One region of the Neobacillus sp. S1115 genome, then DNA from elsewhere that is predicted to be linked to it. Evidence: predicted binding sites of a transcription regulator. Region 1 holds the regulator's gene; each other region holds the start of a gene.
The links. Region 1 encodes CtsR, which represses protease genes until heat stress. Its sites were predicted from a motif close to ATGGTCAATAAAGGTCAAACA; they were not measured.
Positions count from the first base shown of each region.

Region 2: the regulator CtsR is predicted to act here: its motif matches at 3,622-3,642, upstream of clpP (ATP-dependent Clp endopeptidase proteolytic subunit ClpP).
Region 3: the regulator CtsR is predicted to act here: its motif matches at 3,826-3,846, upstream of ACZ5B7_RS03970 (ATP-dependent Clp protease ATP-binding subunit).

Region 1 covers NZ_AP038275.1:97,325-104,072, forward strand. The annotation lists rRNA gene ACZ5B7_RS00505 (23S ribosomal RNA) at 1-159, shown strand, start outside; rRNA gene rrf (5S ribosomal RNA) at 247-363, shown strand; gene ACZ5B7_RS00515 (transposase) at 647-940, shown strand; gene ACZ5B7_RS00520 (IS3 family transposase) at 952-1,827, shown strand; gene ACZ5B7_RS00525 (CtsR family transcriptional regulator) at 2,391-2,852, shown strand; gene ACZ5B7_RS00530 (UvrB/UvrC motif-containing protein) at 2,873-3,421, shown strand; gene ACZ5B7_RS00535 (protein arginine kinase) at 3,424-4,506, shown strand; gene clpC (ATP-dependent protease ATP-binding subunit ClpC) at 4,511-6,748, shown strand, end outside.
Region 2 covers NZ_AP038275.1:5,287,632-5,294,379, forward strand. The annotation lists gene ACZ5B7_RS26040 (hypothetical protein) at 1-86, shown strand, start outside; gene ACZ5B7_RS26045 (hypothetical protein) at 383-1,090, opposite strand; gene ACZ5B7_RS26050 (hypothetical protein) at 1,679-1,831, shown strand; gene ACZ5B7_RS26055 (hypothetical protein) at 2,512-2,739, opposite strand; tRNA gene ACZ5B7_RS26060 (tRNA-Arg) at 3,383-3,454, opposite strand; gene clpP (ATP-dependent Clp endopeptidase proteolytic subunit ClpP) at 3,701-4,303, shown strand; gene ACZ5B7_RS26070 (HPr family phosphocarrier protein) at 5,030-5,287, opposite strand; gene whiA (DNA-binding protein WhiA) at 5,364-6,314, opposite strand; gene ACZ5B7_RS26080 (gluconeogenesis factor YvcK family protein) at 6,421-6,748, opposite strand, start outside.
Region 3 covers NZ_AP038275.1:829,679-836,426, forward strand. The annotation lists gene ACZ5B7_RS03950 (ArsR/SmtB family transcription factor) at 254-526, shown strand; gene ACZ5B7_RS03955 (MFS transporter) at 600-1,931, shown strand; gene ACZ5B7_RS03960 (DUF4870 domain-containing protein) at 2,262-2,567, shown strand; gene ACZ5B7_RS03965 (Dph6-related ATP pyrophosphatase) at 2,780-3,478, opposite strand; gene ACZ5B7_RS03970 (ATP-dependent Clp protease ATP-binding subunit) at 3,865-5,988, shown strand; gene ACZ5B7_RS03975 (hypothetical protein) at 6,286-6,748, opposite strand, start outside.

The DNA.
Region 1 (6,748 bases):
GTGCTGAAAGCATCTAAGCATGAAGCCCCCCTCGAGATGAGATTTCCCATAGCGTCAAGCTAGTAAGATCCCTGAAAGATGATCAGGTTGATAGGTCAGAGGTGGAAGCGCGGTGACGTGTGGAGCTGACTGATACTAATCGATCGAGGACTTAACCAAGTCATAATTAAGTAAGGTGAACTCGTTTTTACTAAACTTCTTCTGCGTTATCTAGTTTTGAGGGAATGAAACCTCTAATTCAATAGGTCCGGTAGCAATGGCGAGAAGGTCACACCCGTTCCCATCCCGAACACGGAAGTTAAGCTTCTCAGCGCCGATGGTAGTTGGGACGCAAGTCCCTGTGAGAGTAGGACGCTGCCGGGCAAATAAAAAGACAACCTGAAAATGGTTGTCTTTTTTTGTTGGCGATTTAGACATGAATGATGCATACGAACCGTTTAAGAAACTGAAAAAACTTTTCATCGCGATTTATTAAGGACAAATATTCACTAGGTGGATAAGTAAATGTCTTTAATGGAGTTTATAGAGACAAAACCGTCTGGGGATGAAGGGCAAAATGTCCTTTATTGAGGTTAGTCTAAAAAGTGGACACGTAAAAATGAGATTTAGATTATAATACAATCATCATTTAAAAGGACGTGTTCACATGGGTAAACATCATTCTCAAGAGTATAAAGAATATGTTGCAAAGTTAATCGTTGAGGAGGGGAAAAAAGCCTCCCAGGTAGCTTTTGAACTCGAGATCTCCCCTAAAACTGTTAGTCGATGGGTGGCAGCTTACAGGACTAAAACAAGTGCTGGGAAAGCTGGAGAAAACTATCTTACACCCACAGAACTTGAAAAACTGAAAAAGCAACACGAGAAAGAGATACAAAAATTGAAAGAGGAAAACGAAATTCTAAAAAAGGCCATGCACATCTTCACGAAAAACCAAGCGTAATTTATACGTTCATTCAAGCCCACTCTGATGAGCACGCTGTGGCGAAGATGTGCAAAGTTCTTAAAGTATCATCAAGTGGCTATTATAAATGGCTAAGGATCCAGAATAAACCTCAATCTGAGAAAGATGCCTACCGTAAAGAAATCAAGCAAAAAATAAGTAAATCATTTCACGAGAGCTATGGTACGTATGGGAGCCCCAGGGTCCATGCCGACTTGGTGGAGTGGGGTTATACCATTTCTCAAAAGACGGTTGCACGTATGATGAAAGAGATGGGTTTAACAGCCACACCAAAAGAAAAGTTTGTCATTACTACTAATTCAAATCATGATTTACACATTTATCCTAACCTGCTTAATCGCCAATTTAATGTTGAAAAGCCCAACCGAGCATGGGTAACTGACATTACGTACATTTGGACGCTTGAAGGCTGGGTTTATTTATCATCCGTTATGGATCTATTCTCAAGAAAAATCGTAGGCTGGAGTATGGCTTCACATATGAAAAAGGAGCTATCCATACAAGCATTAAATATGGCGATTGTTACAAGGCAGCCTAGTGAAGGGTTAATCCATCATTCGGACCGTGGGTCCCAGTATTGTTCAAATGATTATATCGACATCCTGAAAGGGAAAAACATGCATATCAGTATGAGCAGAAAGGGCGATCCTTACGACAATGCATGTATTGAGTCTTTTCATGCCACAATCAAGAAAGACTTGATCTACAGAAGACGCTTTAAGACCAGGGCTGAAGCCGTAAAAGCCATTAATCATTATTTAAATAGTTTTTATAATGAAAAACGAAAACACTCTACTTTAGGGCACAATTCACCGAATCAATTCGAGAGAAACCACCGGCAAGATGAAGTTGCATATACCTCATAATATAGCCATTTGGTGTTAGGAAATGAGCAGTCATGCTTTTCGACTGATCATTTCTAATACCGTACCAAACGAAGTGCGGTAGTGGTTTGGTTTCTAAAAGTCTTAAATTTTACTGTCCACTTTCTTGACAGAAGACCATTATCCGGCTTTTCAAAGACAAAATGGCCCTTGAGCATGGCCGAAATGTCTTTTATCTGGCTTCTCAAAGACAAAATCACCCATACAAAGGTCAAAATGTCCTTTATCCACCTTATTAAAGACAAAATCACCAAAACGGAATGTCAAAATGTCTTTAATCTGTCTTTTTAATCTGTGTTCGTTGATTATCTCGAACGGTCCCCATGCCCCACATTCCCAGACTACATTCCCTATTTGATGCACAAGAACCGTCCCCATGCATCACAATCCTTCAAATTTAGTAGTTTTTTCCCATCAATCATAGGTTTCGCAACCGCGAGATTTGGAGAAAATCATATAATAGTGAATCGTTGCATCTGGAAATAAAATTGAGTATAATTAATGTCAAATATAGTCAAAGTCAGATGGTGCAAGGGGGTGGGAAGATGAGAAACATCTCCGATATTATCGAGAAATATCTGAAGCAGGTTTTGGATATGAGTGAAGAAGATATTGTGGAAATCAAACGCAGCGAGGTTGCTGATAAATTTCAATGTGTTCCTTCACAAATTAACTATGTCATTAACACCCGATTCACGATTGAACGGGGGTATGTCGTGGAAAGCAAACGGGGCGGGGGCGGATATATCCGGATTATTAAGGTGCAGTCTCATGATTCGGCCCAATTGATTGACCATTTGCTGTCACTTATCCATAGCCGTTGCAGTCAGGCAAGTGCGGAGGATGTGATTGGCCGGCTTATTCAGGAAGAGATTATTACAAAAAGAGAGGCTAAAATTATGTTAAGCGTGATTGATCGGTCTGTTTTGTATATTGAACTTCCATACCGGGATGAATTAAGAGCAAGAATGTTAAAGGCAATGTTAACATCTTTGAAATATAAATAATATAGCCAGAGGGTGAAAGTATGATTTGCCAAGAATGTAATCAAAGGCCTGCGGCACTCCATTTTACAAAAATTATTAATGGTGAAAAGACGGAAGTGCACCTTTGTGAAAAGTGTGCTCAGGAAAAGGGCGATATGTTTATTTTTAATGGTGAATCAGGGTTTTCTTTTAATAATTTATTAGCAGGTTTATTAAATTTCGACCCGGCATTTCAACAGCCAACCGAGAGCCCGTTTCAACAGGCAGAAATCCTGCAATGCCACCAATGTTCCATGACATTTCCACAGTTTTTGAAAGTAGGACGCTTCGGCTGTTCCCACTGCTATGAGACCTTTAAAGAACAATTAAAACCTGTTCTAAGGCGGCTTCATGGCGGAAATTGGACCCATAACGGGAAAATTCCAAAAAGAGTTGGCGGGGCCATTTATCTCCGCAAGCAAATTGATGAACTGAAAAACTTGTTAAGAGAATCTATTATCCATGAAGAATTTGAAAAGGCCGCAACCATCCGCGATGAAATCCGTCAGCTGGAGAAAAAATTAGCGGCTGGTCATGAGGGAGGGGAGTAACGGTGTCGCTCGAACGTTTTTTAAATCAAGCGGTCAGCTCCTGGATGAGTGAGGAAGGGCCTGAATCCGATATTGTCCTCAGCTCGAGAATTCGCTTGGCGCGAAACTTGGAAGCATATAAATTCCCAACTCTTTTTTCACATGAGGAAGCTAAACAGGTTATTAATGAGCTGGAGGGCATTTTGGAAACTTCCAGCCTCCGAAACTTTGGACATTTGGAATTGTTGAAAATAGGTGAGATACAGCCGCTGCAAAAGAGGGTCTTGGTTGAAAAACATCTAATCAGCCCGCAATTGGCAGAGGATTCACCATATGGTGCCGTTTTATTATCCGAAAATGAAGAAGTTAGTATAATGATTAATGAAGAGGATCATATACGGATTCAATGCCTATTTCCTGGGCTGCAGCTAAAAGAAGCATTAGATGCTGCCAATGAAATTGACGATTGGCTTGAAGGTCATCTCCAGTATGCTTTTGATGAAAAATACGGCTATTTAACAAGCTGTCCAACAAATGTCGGCACTGGCCTTCGGGCATCGGTGATGATGCATTTGCCGGGTTTAATTTTAACACAGCAGATTAACCGGATTATTCCAGCCATCAATCAATTAGGGTTTGTGGTTCGGGGAATTTACGGTGAAGGAAGTGAAGCACTCGGCAATATTTTTCAAATTTCCAATCAAATTACCCTTGGAAAATCTGAAGAAGACATGTGCCGCGATTTAATGGGGGTTGTCAGCCAGTTAATTTCACAAGAAAGGTCGGCACGTGAAGCATTACGCAAAACTTCGAACATACAATTAGAAGACAGGGTGTTCAGGTCCCTAGGGGTCCTAACCAACAGCCGGATTATTGAAACGAAAGAAGCTGCAAAGTGTTTATCGGATGTTCGTCTTGGAATAGATATGGGATATATAAATTATGTATCAAAGAACATCTTAAATGAATTGATGATTTTAACGCAGCCTGGTTTTCTTCAGCAATATGCTGGAGGACCATTAAGACCGCATGAAAGAGACATAAGGCGGGCGGCATTAATTCGGGAACGTTTTATAATGGAATCTAAAAATATTGGTGAGGAGTGATAGTATGATGTTCGGCCGTTTTACTGAAAGAGCACAAAAGGTTCTAGCTTTAGCACAGGAAGAAGCAATTCGTCTTGGGCATAACAACATTGGAACTGAGCATATTTTATTGGGATTAATCCGCGAGGGTGAAGGGATTGCAGCTAAAGCTCTTTATGGACTTGGATTAGGCTCAGATAAGATTCAAAAAGAAGTGGAGAATTTAATTGGCAAAGGGCAGGAAGCCTCACAGATTATTCACTACACTCCGAGAGCCAAAAAGGTAATTGAACTTTCAATGGATGAAGCACGCAAACTAGGACATTCCTATGTCGGGACAGAGCATATTCTGCTTGGACTGATCCGTGAGGGAGAAGGGGTGGCAGCCCGAGTCCTTAATAACCTTGGGGTAAGCTTGAATAAAGCGCGCCAGCAGGTATTGCAATTATTAGGCAGCAATGAGAGCGGCGGTCAGCATGGCGGAGCATCTGCCAGTGCCAATACGCCTACACTTGACAGCCTGGCAAGAGATTTAACAGCCATCGCAAGGGAAGGCAGCCTTGACCCAGTGATTGGCCGCAGCAAGGAAATTCAGCGTGTAATCGAGGTGCTGAGCCGCCGGACTAAAAACAACCCGGTATTGATTGGCGAGCCTGGGGTTGGTAAAACAGCTATCGCAGAAGGCCTTGCCCAGCAGATTGTCAATAATGAGGTGCCAGAGATCCTTCGCGATAAGCGTGTCATGACACTTGATATGGGAACAGTAGTTGCGGGAACCAAGTATCGCGGCGAATTCGAAGACCGTCTGAAAAAAGTAATGGATGAAATCCGCCAAGCCGGAAATATCATCCTGTTCATTGATGAATTGCACACATTAATCGGTGCTGGCGGGGCGGAAGGCGCCATTGATGCTTCCAATATTTTAAAACCATCGCTTGCCCGTGGCGAGCTGCAATGTATCGGGGCGACAACCCTTGATGAATACCGCAAATATATCGAAAAGGATGCTGCCTTAGAGCGCCGCTTCCAGCCGATTCGGGTGGATGAGCCGACTGCGGAAGAATCCGTTCAAATTTTAGAAGGGCTGCGTGACCGCTATGAAGCCCACCATCGTGTCTCCATTACCGATGAGGCGATTGAAGCAGCGGTAAAGCTTTCCGACCGTTATATCTCAGACCGTTTCCTGCCTGATAAAGCGATTGATTTAATCGACGAAGCAGGGTCTAAGGTTCGTCTCCGTTCCTATACCACTCCTCCAAACTTAAAAGAGCTGGAAGTGAAGCTCGAGGAAGTGCGGAAGGAAAAGGATGCAGCCGTGCAAAGCCAGGAATTCGAAAAGGCGGCATCATTAAGGGATTCAGAGCAGCGCCTGCGTGAGCAGCTTGAAGAAACGAAGAAAAGCTGGAAGGAAAAGCAGGGCAAAGAAAATAATCAAGTAACAGTTGAGGATATTGCCAGCGTTGTATCGAGCTGGACTGGAATTCCTGTTTCTAAACTTGCAGAAACAGAAACAGCAAGACTGCTTAACTTAGAAGAAATTTTGCATTCTCGCGTGATTGGTCAAGAAGAGGCAGTTTTGGCTGTATCTAAAGCGGTCCGCCGTGCGAGAGCAGGATTAAAAGATCCAAAGCGGCCGATTGGCTCCTTTATCTTCCTAGGACCAACCGGGGTCGGGAAAACAGAATTAGCCCGTGCCCTTGCTGAAGCAATGTTTGGTGATGAGGATGCGATGATCCGGATCGATATGTCGGAATATATGGAGAAGCATTCGACATCCCGCCTTGTCGGTTCCCCTCCAGGCTATGTAGGATATGAGGAGGGCGGACAATTAACCGAGAAAGTCCGCAGAAAGCCATATTCAGTTGTCCTTTTGGATGAAATTGAAAAGGCGCACCCAGATGTGTTTAATATCCTGCTCCAGGTATTGGAAGATGGCCGCTTAACCGACTCGAAGGGAAGAACAGTCGATTTCCGCAATACAGTTCTGATTATGACATCTAACGTCGGTGCGGAAGCCCTGAAGCGGAATAAGTATGTCGGCTTTAATATCCAGGATTCTGCCCAGGACTACAAAGACATGAAGGGCAAAGTCATGGAAGAGCTGAAGAAAGCATTCCGTCCTGAATTCCTGAACCGGATTGATGAAATAATCGTCTTCCATGCACTTGAGAAAAAGCATTTGGAGGAAATTGTTACATTACTATCTGATCAGTTAATTAAGCGATTAAAGGAACAAAAAATAGAAATCGAACTAACACCGGCG
Region 2 (6,748 bases), 1.1 Mb from region 1:
TGTCTGATTCCCAGCCAATTATCAAAAAATCCATTCCAATCATTAAACAAGGTGGTTGCGGCTGTGGAAAACGCCGCCAATTATAAAATAATTACAAACTAGAAATGAGGCGGGCATGCAAAGCCCATAAATAATAGAATACTGAATGAAAAAGTGTATACTAGTAATCTTCCTTTATACAAAGTTATACATTTTTCTAAGCCTTAGGGAAAGAAAAAGGAATAAATCCTCTTTCTTTTTAATCCAATTTAAATTATTATTTTTTACCAAACAACACCCATTCCGATTATTGGAATGGGTGTTGTTTTTACTCAATGAATATCAAGGATAAGGGCAAGGAGATGTTCCCCGTGCGGGATGAACGACATGGCTCTGGAGGAGATTACGGACACATTCTAACCATTACTTGACCAGAGGGGATAGTTTGATTCGCTGTAAATACTAATCCTGCGTCGGGTATTGTCAGGACAGCGGAATCTTGATTACCCATACCACCATCTATTAAAGTAAGTATGAAATTAAAACCTGGAGTACCGTTTAATGTTCCCGTTCCTGTAATAGTAAATACAATCCCCATTGGAGTGCTGACACAAGTACCTATAGACCCATCGGGATTTAAATCATATTGATCAGCTAAAAATGTATAAGTAGGAGTGAGTCTAGGAAATTGAAAACCAAAAAGGTCTCTTATTGCTGGATTACACTCGTCTGAACCTTCACCAGAACCACAGATATTACCACGCCCAACAAGATCGTCTCCCATTCTCCTTTGCAGATCGGCTCTTTCTGTACCGTCCCCAACGAGCGTAAATTCAGCGTTTGAAATATTAAAAGTTACAGCACAAACGCAAAATGGTGGTGGAGGTGGAGGGGCAAGCTCATCAGCAATCGCTTCTTGCAAAGTCTCATCAGCTTTTTCATTAGCTGCCAGAAGATCATCGATGGTGACAGGACCTCCTGTAGATCCCGGTCCGGTCCCCAGAACTTGTTGTACGTTTTCAGCAGCCTCATTGATCTCTTCAGCGTTTTCAAGATTTTCTAAAGCATCTGATAAAATTGAGTTTGGATCTGTATTATCTTCAAAATTCACAGTATATGATAACCTCGCTTTCATCGAGATAATTTCAATGTCCACCACTACAACTAACGGTAGTGATTTCGGATTCTACCTACCTGCCACCGCGCTATAGCCACTCACTAAAAGAATCTCCAGCACCGCCAGCGCTTTCCGGTGCAGTGCTCAACGAAATCGAAGCGGAAATTTGGGAAAATACACTTGTGACAAAGTGAATCGCTCGTATATCCAATGTGGTTACATTAGCAATATATTAATGGGTGTTGACTATTGAATCGGCGCTTGTCTATTATTTACAGCCCCTTTTTATGTATTTGAACCATGGCAAGATCTGAGATTAGAGTCACTAACCTCAAAAGTAACTGTTTCTCCTGCTGAAGGTTCCCGTTCAAAAGTCCGGGGGCGGCGGCGGCTCGGTAAATAATGTAGGGGTTGATGCAAATATCCAACCTAACGGCACGGCCGGACAACCTGGTGGCGCCGGAGGTGTCGGCGGTAACGGAGGATCAGCTGGCGGACCATTAGAACCGGGAGCAGGAGGAGCAGGAATCCTCACAAACGGGGGCAATGGCACCCCTCCGGTTACTGGGGGTACAGCTATTAATGCAGGTGGCTTCGGAGGTATCGGTCGTGCTGGAGCCAACGGAGGATTTGGCGGCGGCGGCGGCGGTGATAACGGTGGCGGCGGCGGCGGCGGATTTAGCGGCGGCGGCGGCGGCGGATTTAGCGGCGGCGGCGGCGGCGATGGATCTGTGAATCTTGCAAACGGCGGCGGCGGCGGCGGCGGCTCTCAAAACAACGGAATCAACCAGGTCAACACAGCGGGTGTTGGCATGGGAGACGGCCAAGTTATTATTATTTACTCCTGATTGGCATGCATAATCTAGCAATATCGAAGTAACGCCAGAATTCGCTGAATTAAAAATATCAACATCACTTAATTAACAAATCAAGCATCCCCCTTAAGAAATCAGCTGATAATTCCTGTGCGTACTGATCATTGCAAAAAATGGATCTTTTTAACAAACAACACCCATTTTGATTTTCGGACTGGGTGTTGTTTTAACTCAAGAATGTCAGGAATAAGGCAAGGGAGATGTTTCACGTGTGGGATAAAGGACATGGATCTATAGGAGATTACGGACATATTCTATCCATTTTACATGACGAGGGTCGATAGTTTGATTCCTGTGGTGAAGATGCCTTATAAAAGCATCGCTCCCGTTTAAGCGAAAAACTTCACAATATTGTTTTATACACAAAACTCCCTCTGAAACTGGAAATGAGACGGATCTTCTCCATCCCATTTTTGTCCCTGTTCTATAATTGACAGCGTTTTTTGCAGCCGTAACAAACTTTTTTGATTATGCTATAGATTGAAACTTGCTATAAAGATAGCAAAAATGCTGTCTTTTTTTAGTTCCACTAAAGACGGATCAGCTAACTTTAATAACAGTTAATTCAACTGATTGGAAACCTTGCCCATCGAATGCATTAATAGTTGTATCAAAACTACCGCTGATATTTCCTAATTGTAATGTAGAGTTTGCCGGAATATGGATAATAGCTTCCCCGCTGAGCTCTCTAACATCTTGGGCATCGTTTGGGTCAGGGTAAAATAATTGATTGTTAGTCTGGCCATTTGGAACTATAGAGGCATTCAAGAAAATACCAACCCCCGGCTGAATTTGATTTGTGCCGTTTCTCCAAACGTGTACAATTTATGAAACTCATAATCACCTTCTAATGGTACGAAAACAGTATTACCGCCTACCAGAGTGACTCCGCCCGTGATTAATGCGCACTAAGACCTTTGATATTCCTTGAACGGTGACTTGCTCAGGTGCAGCCGTCAATTGAGTCATTGGCTGGCAGGTGATGTTCCAATTAAGTCAAGAATATTTTCAAATTTGAAGTCCAGCAGTATTTCTTTCTTAGTAATGTGTCACGAAGGGTTGTTTGAAAATTTGTATCCACAGTAAGAAGATCGGAGGACGAAAAAGTATCTGGGGAAAATGTAGTTCTTGCTTTGGTTAATGTGCCAAGAACAAGTACTGATGAATAATGATTTAATACATCACGAGAAAAGTAGCTTTTAAACACTAAACTAATAAAGTGAAATGTAATGTAATTCCCACAAGTCATTATTTCTGAGGGAGTTTTTGATTTTCAACATAATCGGAAGTTTGCTGCTTTGATTGTGTGTTCTTTTTCGTGATATTTCCTAACGAAAAATATCCTAAAAAAAGCGATGCCCCCACGCATGGAATAACGCGTAGAGGCACCGCAAACTGAACAATTTATGTACGCCCTCGGCAGGAATCGAACCCACATTTTAAGAACCGGAATCTTACGTGCTATCCGTTGCACCACGAGGGCAAAATTATTAGCGACTTACATATTATATTTCATTATTTCTATTTTGGCAAGAGCTAATAGAATTTTTAACAGTTTCCGTTTCTCCAAAGCTAAAAAATAGTTTTAAAACCGCTCACGATTGGTTATGCTGAATGAGGGAAAGTTGTCGAACATTTTTCGAGATGAATTGTTTGACCTTTATTGACCATCAGTGTATGATAACAATACATAAGCTTTTTACATTTTTTATTCAAAGGAGGAAGAAAAATGAATTTGATTCCTACAGTCATTGAACAAACGAATCGCGGCGAACGGGCATACGATATCTATTCCCGTTTATTAAAAGACCGAATTATCATGCTTGGCAGCGGTATTGATGATAATGTTGCCAACAGCATTGTAGCGCAATTGTTGTTCCTTGAAGCGGAAAATCCTGAAAAGGACATTACTCTTTATATTAACAGCCCAGGCGGAAGCATCACCGCTGGAATGGCCATTTATGATACGATGCAGTATATTAAGCCAAATGTATCCACTGTTTGTATAGGTATGGCAGCATCAATGGGCGCATTCTTACTTGCCGCTGGGGAAAAGGGCAAGCGTTTTGCATTACCAAACGCTGAAGTAATGATTCACCAGCCGCTGGGCGGAGCTCAAGGTCAGGCTACTGAAATTGAAATCGCCGCTAAGCGCATTTTATTCCTTCGTGAAAAACTAAACGGCATTTTAGCTGAGCGTACTGGCCAGCCAATCGAAGTACTTCGCCAAGATACTGATCGCGATAACTTCATGACTGCTGAAAGAGCGAAAGAATATGGTTTAATTGACAACATCATTACACGCAATATTCTTGATAAGAAAGAAAAATAATACTTAAAACGGGCAATCGGCGGGCAAGCCGATTGCTTTTTTTCGTCCTAAAGGAATTATTCTTGTATTGGTTGTGAGAGATAAGGACCAGGTGTTTTGAAATTCTTTTTAGGTGTTATAACCGTCCATAACTACCGAACTCTCCGATTGTTTTCTGCTCCGGGCGTTATAAACGGTTTATAACTACCGAACTCTCCGATTGTTTTCTGCTCCGGGCGTTATAAACGGTTTATAACTACCGAACTCTCCGATTGTTTTCTACTCCGGGCGTTATAAACGGTTTATAACTACCGAACTCTCCGATTGTTTTTTACTCGGGGCGTTATAAACGGTTTATAACTATCGAACTCTCCGATTGTTTTCTGCTCCAGGTGTTATGAACGGTTTATAACTACCGAACTCTCCGATTGTTTTCTGCTCCAGGCGTTATGAACGGTTTATAACTACCTAACCCTCCGATTGTTTTCTGCTTCAGGCGTTATGAACGGTTTATAACTACCGAACTCTTCGATTGTTTTCTGCTCCTGGCGTTATGAAACGATTTATAACTACCGAACTCTCCGACGAATTTCTGCTCCGGGGGTTATGAATGGCGCATAAATACCAATTATTAAAAAAGGGTCAGTCCAAGGCATTATGACTAGATTTATCGATTACTAACTATACAAAAATATCAGCGATAACAAAAAAGGGCTTGGCACCACTATAGCCAAAACCCTTTATTCCTTAATGATCCTTCTGAATAAACTCAGATAATGCCTTAATGGCAGTTTCTTCATCAGAGCCGTCTGCAATAATATTGATGACAACCCCAGAGCCGACAGCCAAGCTCATTAAGCCCATAATGCTTTTCGCATTTACTTTCTTGCCGTCTTTCTCCAGAAAAATATCTGCCGAAAAACGGTTCGCCTCCTGTACAAATAAAGCGGCAGGACGCGCCTGTAAACCAGTTCTTAATTTAACTTCTACTTCTTTTACCAACATTTCAAATTCCTCCTCATTATCCCACTATAATATTAAATGAATGCTCATTCACTAACAAACTATTTTAAAATTATATCTACTTCACAGACGGCATTTCTCCGGCCCGCAGCCTTTCGGCAATTTCATCAATTTTACGCAGGCGATGATTGATGCCAGATTTGCTAATAGACCCGCCGGAAACCATTTCACCTAGTTCCTTTAAGGTAACGTCTGTATAATTTAACCGAAGCTCGGCAATTTCCCTTAATTTATCAGGTAAAATCTGCAGGCCTACCGTTTGATCAATGAACCTTATGTTTTCGACCTGCCTGATTGAGGCTCCGATGGTTTTATTAAGATTGGCGGTTTCGCAGTTTACCAGGCGGTTAACCGAATTACGCATGTCCCTGACAATTCGGACATCCTCAAAGCGGAGCAGGGCATTATGCGCGCCAATAATATTTAAAAACTCGGTTATCTTTTCAGCCTCTTTTAAGTACGTAATATAGCCTTTTTTGCGCTCTAGCGTTTTGCTATTCAAGTCAAATGTATTCATCAATTCACATAAGGAATCATTATGCTCCTTATATAGTGAAGCAATTTCCAAGTGATAGGAGGATGTTTCCGGATTATTCACGGAACCTCCGGCCAAAAACGCACCGCGCAGATAAGAACGCTTACAACACTTCTTTGTTATTAGTTCGGGGGAGATATTATGGATGAAGGTAAAACCCTCACCAAGGATTTTTGTATCCTCGAGAATTTCCCTCGCCTGCTCTGCCAAGCGCACGATGTAAACATTATTCTTTTTCAAGCGCATTTTTTTGCGGACGAGCAGCTCAACCTGAACCTGGTAATTCTTTTTAATCAAGGTATAAATTCTTCTGGCAATCGCAGCATTTTCGGTTTGAATATCGACAATGATTTTTCGATTTGAAAAGGAAAGGGAACCGTTCATGCGGATCAGGGCTGAAAGCTCAGAACGGCTGCAGCAGGATTTCACTTCCAAGTTCGTTAATTCCTTTTTCGTTTCCGAAGCGAAAGACATTCCCTCACCTCCTTATGACCAACACTAACATAAATATTCCTTTTTGAAAGTAATTTCTTTCAAAAAAGAACATGTTAAATAAGCTTTTTAAATAATATTAACTTATTTACGCTTCATAACGTCTTTTGGTTTCATTTATTAACAAATTATATAAAATTTTGGCGACCTTCTTCGGGTCATGCCTGAGTGCACCGTTTTCTAGATTGGCAATGTCGGCATAAACCGTCTCAAGCCCAAGCTCCGTTAACCGGTCCACATCGTAGAGGACAGGATGGGCCAATTCCTCATTGTAGCGAAGCTGAACATCCTGCGGAATTTCTTCATTATTCACGAGTATCGTATCGATAAACGCGCTGCTCAAATGATCATAAATGGCTCGCACATGATCGCTTGCAGTATAACCATGCGTTTCGCCGGCCTGTGTCATCAAATTG
Region 3 (6,748 bases), 730 kb from region 1:
TATTGTATATAAGTTTAACAAACGTATAACAATAGGATGCACTAATACTATAGAATTGGAGTTTCCTATTTCCTTTCTTATTCCACAAACGGGCCAGATAATGGAGTAAACCCATGTTGTTACAATGTAAATTTAAAGGTAATCTTTGATAGACAATAGTGAAAGCAGCAATACACAAGTAGATTTGAATTCCACCAAAATGGTTTGACAAATTTGAGCTAATTTATATAATAGTTTTATGGTATTAAAACAATTGGATGATCAACAACGCATTAAGATATTTAATGCGTTGGCGGATGAGAAAAGAATACAGATGATTCGTTTACTATTTCACGAGAGCAATCGCCCTATGTGTTCGGAAATTGGAAGGAGTTTAGGGATCAGTAAGTCAAACGGTTCATATCATTTGAAAATTTTATCCGACGCACAATTAGTACTGATTGAACGTGAAGGTGTGACAAAGTATGTCACGCTAAACAAAGAGATATTTGATTATTATTTACCGGGGTTTTTGGCTACGCTCTGATGTAGCCACTTTTTTTTATTCTAAAGTCATAATGTTTTATGACTTTAAAACGATGTGAGAAGGAGAAAAAAATATGAAGATGAAAAGTAAAGAAAATGGACTTATCTTAACCTTATGTTTCATCGTTTTATCGGGTGTGATGAATTCAATTTTGTTTAATGTGGCACTTGTAGATATGAAAAGAGAACTAGGGGTAACAACTTCAATGATTAGTTGGGTTGTGATTTTATATACATTGGTCATTGCCTTCGGTTCTATTACTTACAGTAAATTGGCGTCATACTACCAACTTAAGACCTTATTAATCTTCGGTGTGTGTATGTTCGTGAGTGGTTCCATGATTGGTTCTATAACCAATCAGTATATCTTTGTGATCATTGCAAGGATTATTCAATCTGCTGGAGGTAGTGCTTTCATTGCCTTGTCCATGATTATCGCCAATCAATATATGACAGCATCTAAAAGAGAACTGGCATTAACGTTAATTAGTGGATGTTTATCATTAGGTTCAGGAATAGGATTTTTGATTGGCGGCACGTTTACTTTCTTATGGGGCTGGCATTCTTTGTTTTTATTGATGTTGTTGGTGGTTCTGACACTCATCGGGTTATTTATGGTTATGCCTTCCGGGTATGCCAACGGGAAAAAAGTAACCCTTCCTTTTGACTTCGTCGGGTTATTTTATTTATTGATTTTCGTTGTGTCGTTTATTCTGGGTGTTAAAATGAATGGCTATCTCCTTATCATAACTGCTCTGTCAGTAGTTGGTTTAATGACTCATGGCAACCGCAAAGATTTGGCTCTATTTGTCGATCTATCTGTTTTTGGACATTTCGCTTTTAACAGATTGCTTGTGATAAGCTTTGTTAATAACTCAGCAATGGTGGGAATTGTCTTTTTATTCCCATTATTAACTGAGCAGCGTTTTCATCATTCAGCCATTGGCACAGGTTTTATTTTGGGTGTGATCTCAATCTTTGCCTTTTTGATAAGTTTCATCGCAAAAAAGAGCCTGCATGTCATAAGCAGTAAGCAACTTATAGGATATTCTGCGATCATAGAACTTATCGGATTCCTGATATTGGCGACTGTCGGTGTAAGACAATCTGTATTCGCAACACTTGGCGTTTGTTCCATTTATATTGCTTTTACAATGATGACTGTGGCAATCAATATTGAAATTCCACAAACGATAGAAAAGGACAAAAATGCGATGGGTTTAGGAATATATAATCTTATCAACTTTCTGGGCATGTCATTTGGACCGGCCATATCAAGCCGCATTTTAGAATCGTACTCTCATTTCAGTTATGCTTTCATCTTTTTTGTTATTATTTTAATCTTGTCGATAATTTTTTCATTAATAGGATCTAACCAACTATCATCAAAGCATGCGAAATTATAAACTATAAGGGAATGTGTTGTACAAAATACAATCGGTATCTCTACAATATGGTTATATACTGGAAGTAGTTTTACGTCTTCCACAAACGGGCGCTTTCCTGTAGCAAGGATCAGCGTCTTTTTTCAATTTATTTGGCCATTTAGTGGAGTAATCTCAGTAGCTGGAAAATGTAAAAGAATAGTTCGCATACTGGAATTTTGGTTTGGGCTACGACCTAAGACGTATAACGATTTAGTTCATAGCCTGATGTAATAGTTTAACCAAAACTTTATAATGATTAAGGAATAAAGGTTTGTTAAATATTACGATACAAAGGGGAGTAAATGTTAAATGGAAAATAAGGGATTCAAAATATTGATTCATGCTAGTACTTGGTTTGCACCCATACTAGTTCCCATTATCACATATTTTATTATTTCAGATCGAGAAATTAAAAGCTTATCCTTACAGGCTTTGGTATTTCATATTGTGATCGGTATTTTAATCTCAGTGTCTGCTTTTTTTTCTTGGATATTAATCGGGATTCCATTCCTCATTATTTTTGGACTCATTGCTATAATAGCTCCGATTGTTGGAATTGTTAAAGCATTTAATGAGCGTCCTTTTCGATATCCTATTATTGGATCATGGTTTTGATTAAATCTAAATGAATCTAATTGTTTTAATGATGATGAATAGTGGTATTTAAATCACTTAATCTTCAGAAACACCATGCCACCGTAATTCATGCGAATGTTAGCTCTGCACGGATACTTGAAAAGAATAGATATGAGGGTGCAATAGTGGAAAAGACAGCGGAATAATTCCGTTGCTTTTTCACATTTCTAAAAGTATTTTTTATAACATCATCATCTCATACCTTCCTCACCTTTTAATTTAATTCCGACGAATTTCCAACGATCCCTTCCGTTTATAATTTGATAGTCAATTTCTATTGGAATAGGATATAGAAAGATAGGTCCATAATATACAAAGGTATGGTACTCGCCGTACTCTCCACATGGGTCTACATCAGGAGGCAATGCTTCTATCCATTCTTTTGTTAAGGTTTTCCCTAAAAAATCGGACGACAATTTCGTTGAATCTATGGATATGCAAGCAGCTTTCCATCCTTCTTCCACCAATTGTCGAGCTAATGTTTTCGTATTCCGTCCCCATAATGGCAGCAGCAATTCAAATCCGTATTTCGCAAGTAATTTTTCTTTATAGGTCTTGACCTCTTCCAAAAATAAGTCACCATACGCGATTTTTGTGACTCCGAAATGTTTCCTGAAATAAACCATGGTGCTGATTAAACCATCTTCGAAATTCTCAGTGGTAAATTTGTTCATTTTTATTTTGTATAGAGGCAGTCCAATGGCTTCCGCTTGTTTTTCTACTAGCAGTTCATCAATGTGGTGACTAGTGACGTTTCCATTGTTCGTACAGGTTGTCACTAACGATATGATTTTATACTTTGGATCCTTTAACAATTGGTTGACTAAGAAAACGGAGTCTTTTCCAGATGAAAAAGCAACGACGATATTTTCAAGGATTGTTTCTTCCATGGTCTCATCCTTTCTCAGAGATTATTAAATCATCTTCTCTTACTATATTATATATAGTTATTCTATTGTCCAATATATTGTAGCGTCATCTATTTAAGAGAGAGTGGTTCAAATTTGATTAAAAATATGATAATCAAAAGAAACTCCTACATTTGGGAATTTGGAATGACACTTTACTTATAGAGAGATTTTCTGAATGCACTTAAGGTGGAGTAAACGTTTACTAGGCTGGGTATATACCCAACCATTACCTGTAGAAATGTTAAAAGAATTACAATAAAATAGAAAGAAACTTAATAAAATATTCACCGGGCCTACTAGTAGAAGTGGCTCCTTTTTCTATCTTCATAGTCAAAAATAGTCAAAGGCAAAAGGAGGCTGGAAATATGTTTTGTCAAAACTGTCAAACATCGGTAGCGAGTTATCAGTTAAATTTCTCATTTAATCAGGGGCAAAGTCAAATTAGTTTGTGTGCGGAATGTTATGATATCGCAAAACAAAAATTGGAAAACGGCTCCATCCAACTTGACAACCAAATGTTCAATCTGTTGGACACAGATGGCAGCCAGCCTGAGCAAAACAAAAATGTCCATGTAACCAAGCCAAAGAAACGAAAAAAAATTAGCTTTCTTGATCAACATGGACGGAACTTGACGAATGAAGCAAAAGAAGGGCGAATTGATAATGTGATCGGCAGGGATCAAGAAATTGAACGGATCCTTCAAATATTAAACCGTCGTACAAAAAATAATCCGGTCTTAATTGGTGAGGCTGGTGTCGGGAAAACAGCGATCGTTGAAGGCCTTGCCCTTCAAATCGTCAAAGGCAAAGTACCGCCGAAACTAAAAACGAAAGAAGTATATGTGCTAGACATCAGTTCACTTGTAGCAGGTACAGCCTACAGAGGACAATTTGAAGAAAAAATGAAAAAACTTGTTGCTGAATTACAACAACGTGAAAACGTCATTTTGTTCATTGATGAACTCCACATGATGGTCGGTGCTGGAGGTACGTCTGACGGTTCAATGGATGCAGGGAATATATTAAAACCAGCGTTAGCGCGCGGTGATATTCAAATTGTTGGTGCAACAACGATGAAAGAGTATCGCATGATTGAAAAAGATCCTGCACTTGAGCGCCGCTTCCAATCGGTGAGCGTGAAAGAACCGTCTGTGAATGAGGCGTTTGAAATTTTAAAAGGAATTCGGCCAGCATATGAAAAGTATCACGATGTAACGTATTCGGATGATGTCCTAAAAGCATGTGTGACACTATCAAAACGCTATATTCAAGATCGCTTCTTACCAGATAAGGCCATCGATTTAATGGATGAGGCCGGTGCAATGCTAAACCTTGCTCACGGAGAGCTAGATATTAACTATTTAAACCAGCGCTTAAAAGAAATTGCTGAAGAAAAACAAGAAGCAACGAAATTAGAGCACTACGAAAAAGCGGCGATTCTTCGTGATGAAGAGAGAGAAATAAAACAAATATTATCTGAATATTCAAACGGTGTAACGAAAGATATTACCGTAGAAATGGTCCAAGAGATTATTGAAAAAAGTACTGGAATCCCAGTACAAAAGCTACAAAAAGCAGAGCAGCAAAAAATGAAAGACTTGAAAGAGAGACTAGCAAGTAAAATTATTGGTCAGGAGAAAGCTATTGAAAAAGTAGCCAATGCAATCTTAAGGGCAAGTGTTGGATTAAAACCGAAAACACGTCCAACCGCTTCATTTTTATTCTTAGGTCCAACAGGTACAGGTAAAACCGAGTTGACGAAAACACTTGCCGCCGAATTATTCGGTAGTAAAGATGCGATGATTCGCCTAGATATGAGTGAATATATGGAAAAACATTCTGTCTCTAAGCTCATTGGTTCACCTCCTGGCTATGTCGGACATGAAGACGCAGGTCAGTTAACGGAACAAGTTCGCCGAAACCCTTATTCCATCATTCTGCTGGATGAAATCGAAAAAGCACACCCAGATGTGATGAATGTGTTTCTTCAAATCATGGAAGATGGCAGGTTAACAGATAGCCAAGGAAGAGTCGTAAGCTTTACGGAAACGATTATTATCATGACTTCAAACGCAGGTGTTGGAAACAAAACTTTAGGGCCAATTGGTTTTGGCGGCGATGAACAGCAAGGAGCAGAGTCAAATATTGTCGATAAAATTGGAAATCACTTTAAGCTTGAATTCTTAAACCGTATTGATTCGATTATTGAGTTTAACCACCTACAAAAAGAGAACCTTGTGGAAATTATCGTGATTATGATGGCGGAGCTTAAAGAAACATTAGAGGAACAAGGGATTTCCATTGAAATCGATAAGGAAGCAAAAGAAAAGATTGCTGAATTAGGATATAGCAATGTGTTTGGTGCTCGTCCACTTCGACGCGTCATTCAAGAGCAAATTGAAGATAAAATCACTTCTTTAATTATTCATAGTGAAAACGTAACTGCAATCACTGTATCAGTAGAAAATAATAAAATTAACGTAGCATAAGGATAGATGATCTTCATCTATCCTTTCAGCTTGTCGAGAAACCTCACTTTTCAAATCAGTGAGGTTCCTCTTATAAATAGATCATTAAATGTTGGAACAATAAACGATTTCTATAGGCTTCAATATGGTAATGTTGATTAAATTAACGAAGTGTTTTGTAAGTTTATGAAGGATTACACTTAAGTAAACGGGGGCGTTAGTTTAAGAAAATTTTCAGAATCGTTAATGATCCTTTTCGAATATGTATGTATTAAGTCAAAAAGTAAGCCCTGGGAAGACCCAGAGCCTATCATATTCTTATAGCCAATCTCTTTTATTTATTTGTAATCCCTCGTTACCAAAGAAGTGCTCGATGTATTTCTGTTCCTCTTCAACAGTTCTTACTTTCAATACTGGACTTTCGCTTGGCTGTGAAGGATCGCCTTTTATGTTCCTAATTGTCAGATAGTCATTTTCGAAGTTAGAAAAGTCTCCATTTAGCCATTTATCTAAGATTTTCTGATATGGTTCGGATGCTTTTAGTTCCACTGCCTTGTTTTTAAAATATTGAAGATTAGCTCGGTCAAACTGAATTCTCTTGATACTATCAGGAGTATTTGGGATACTGAAGTTTTCTTCACCCTTGAATTCTAACTTCTGAAGAGCCATCGTTATCATTCCGTAGTAGAATAAGTCATCACCCTTTACATCACCCTCAATTTCTTGAAAGTTCTTTGCCGCTTTAACCAATTCGGCTTGGCTAACTTTATGAACTACTACT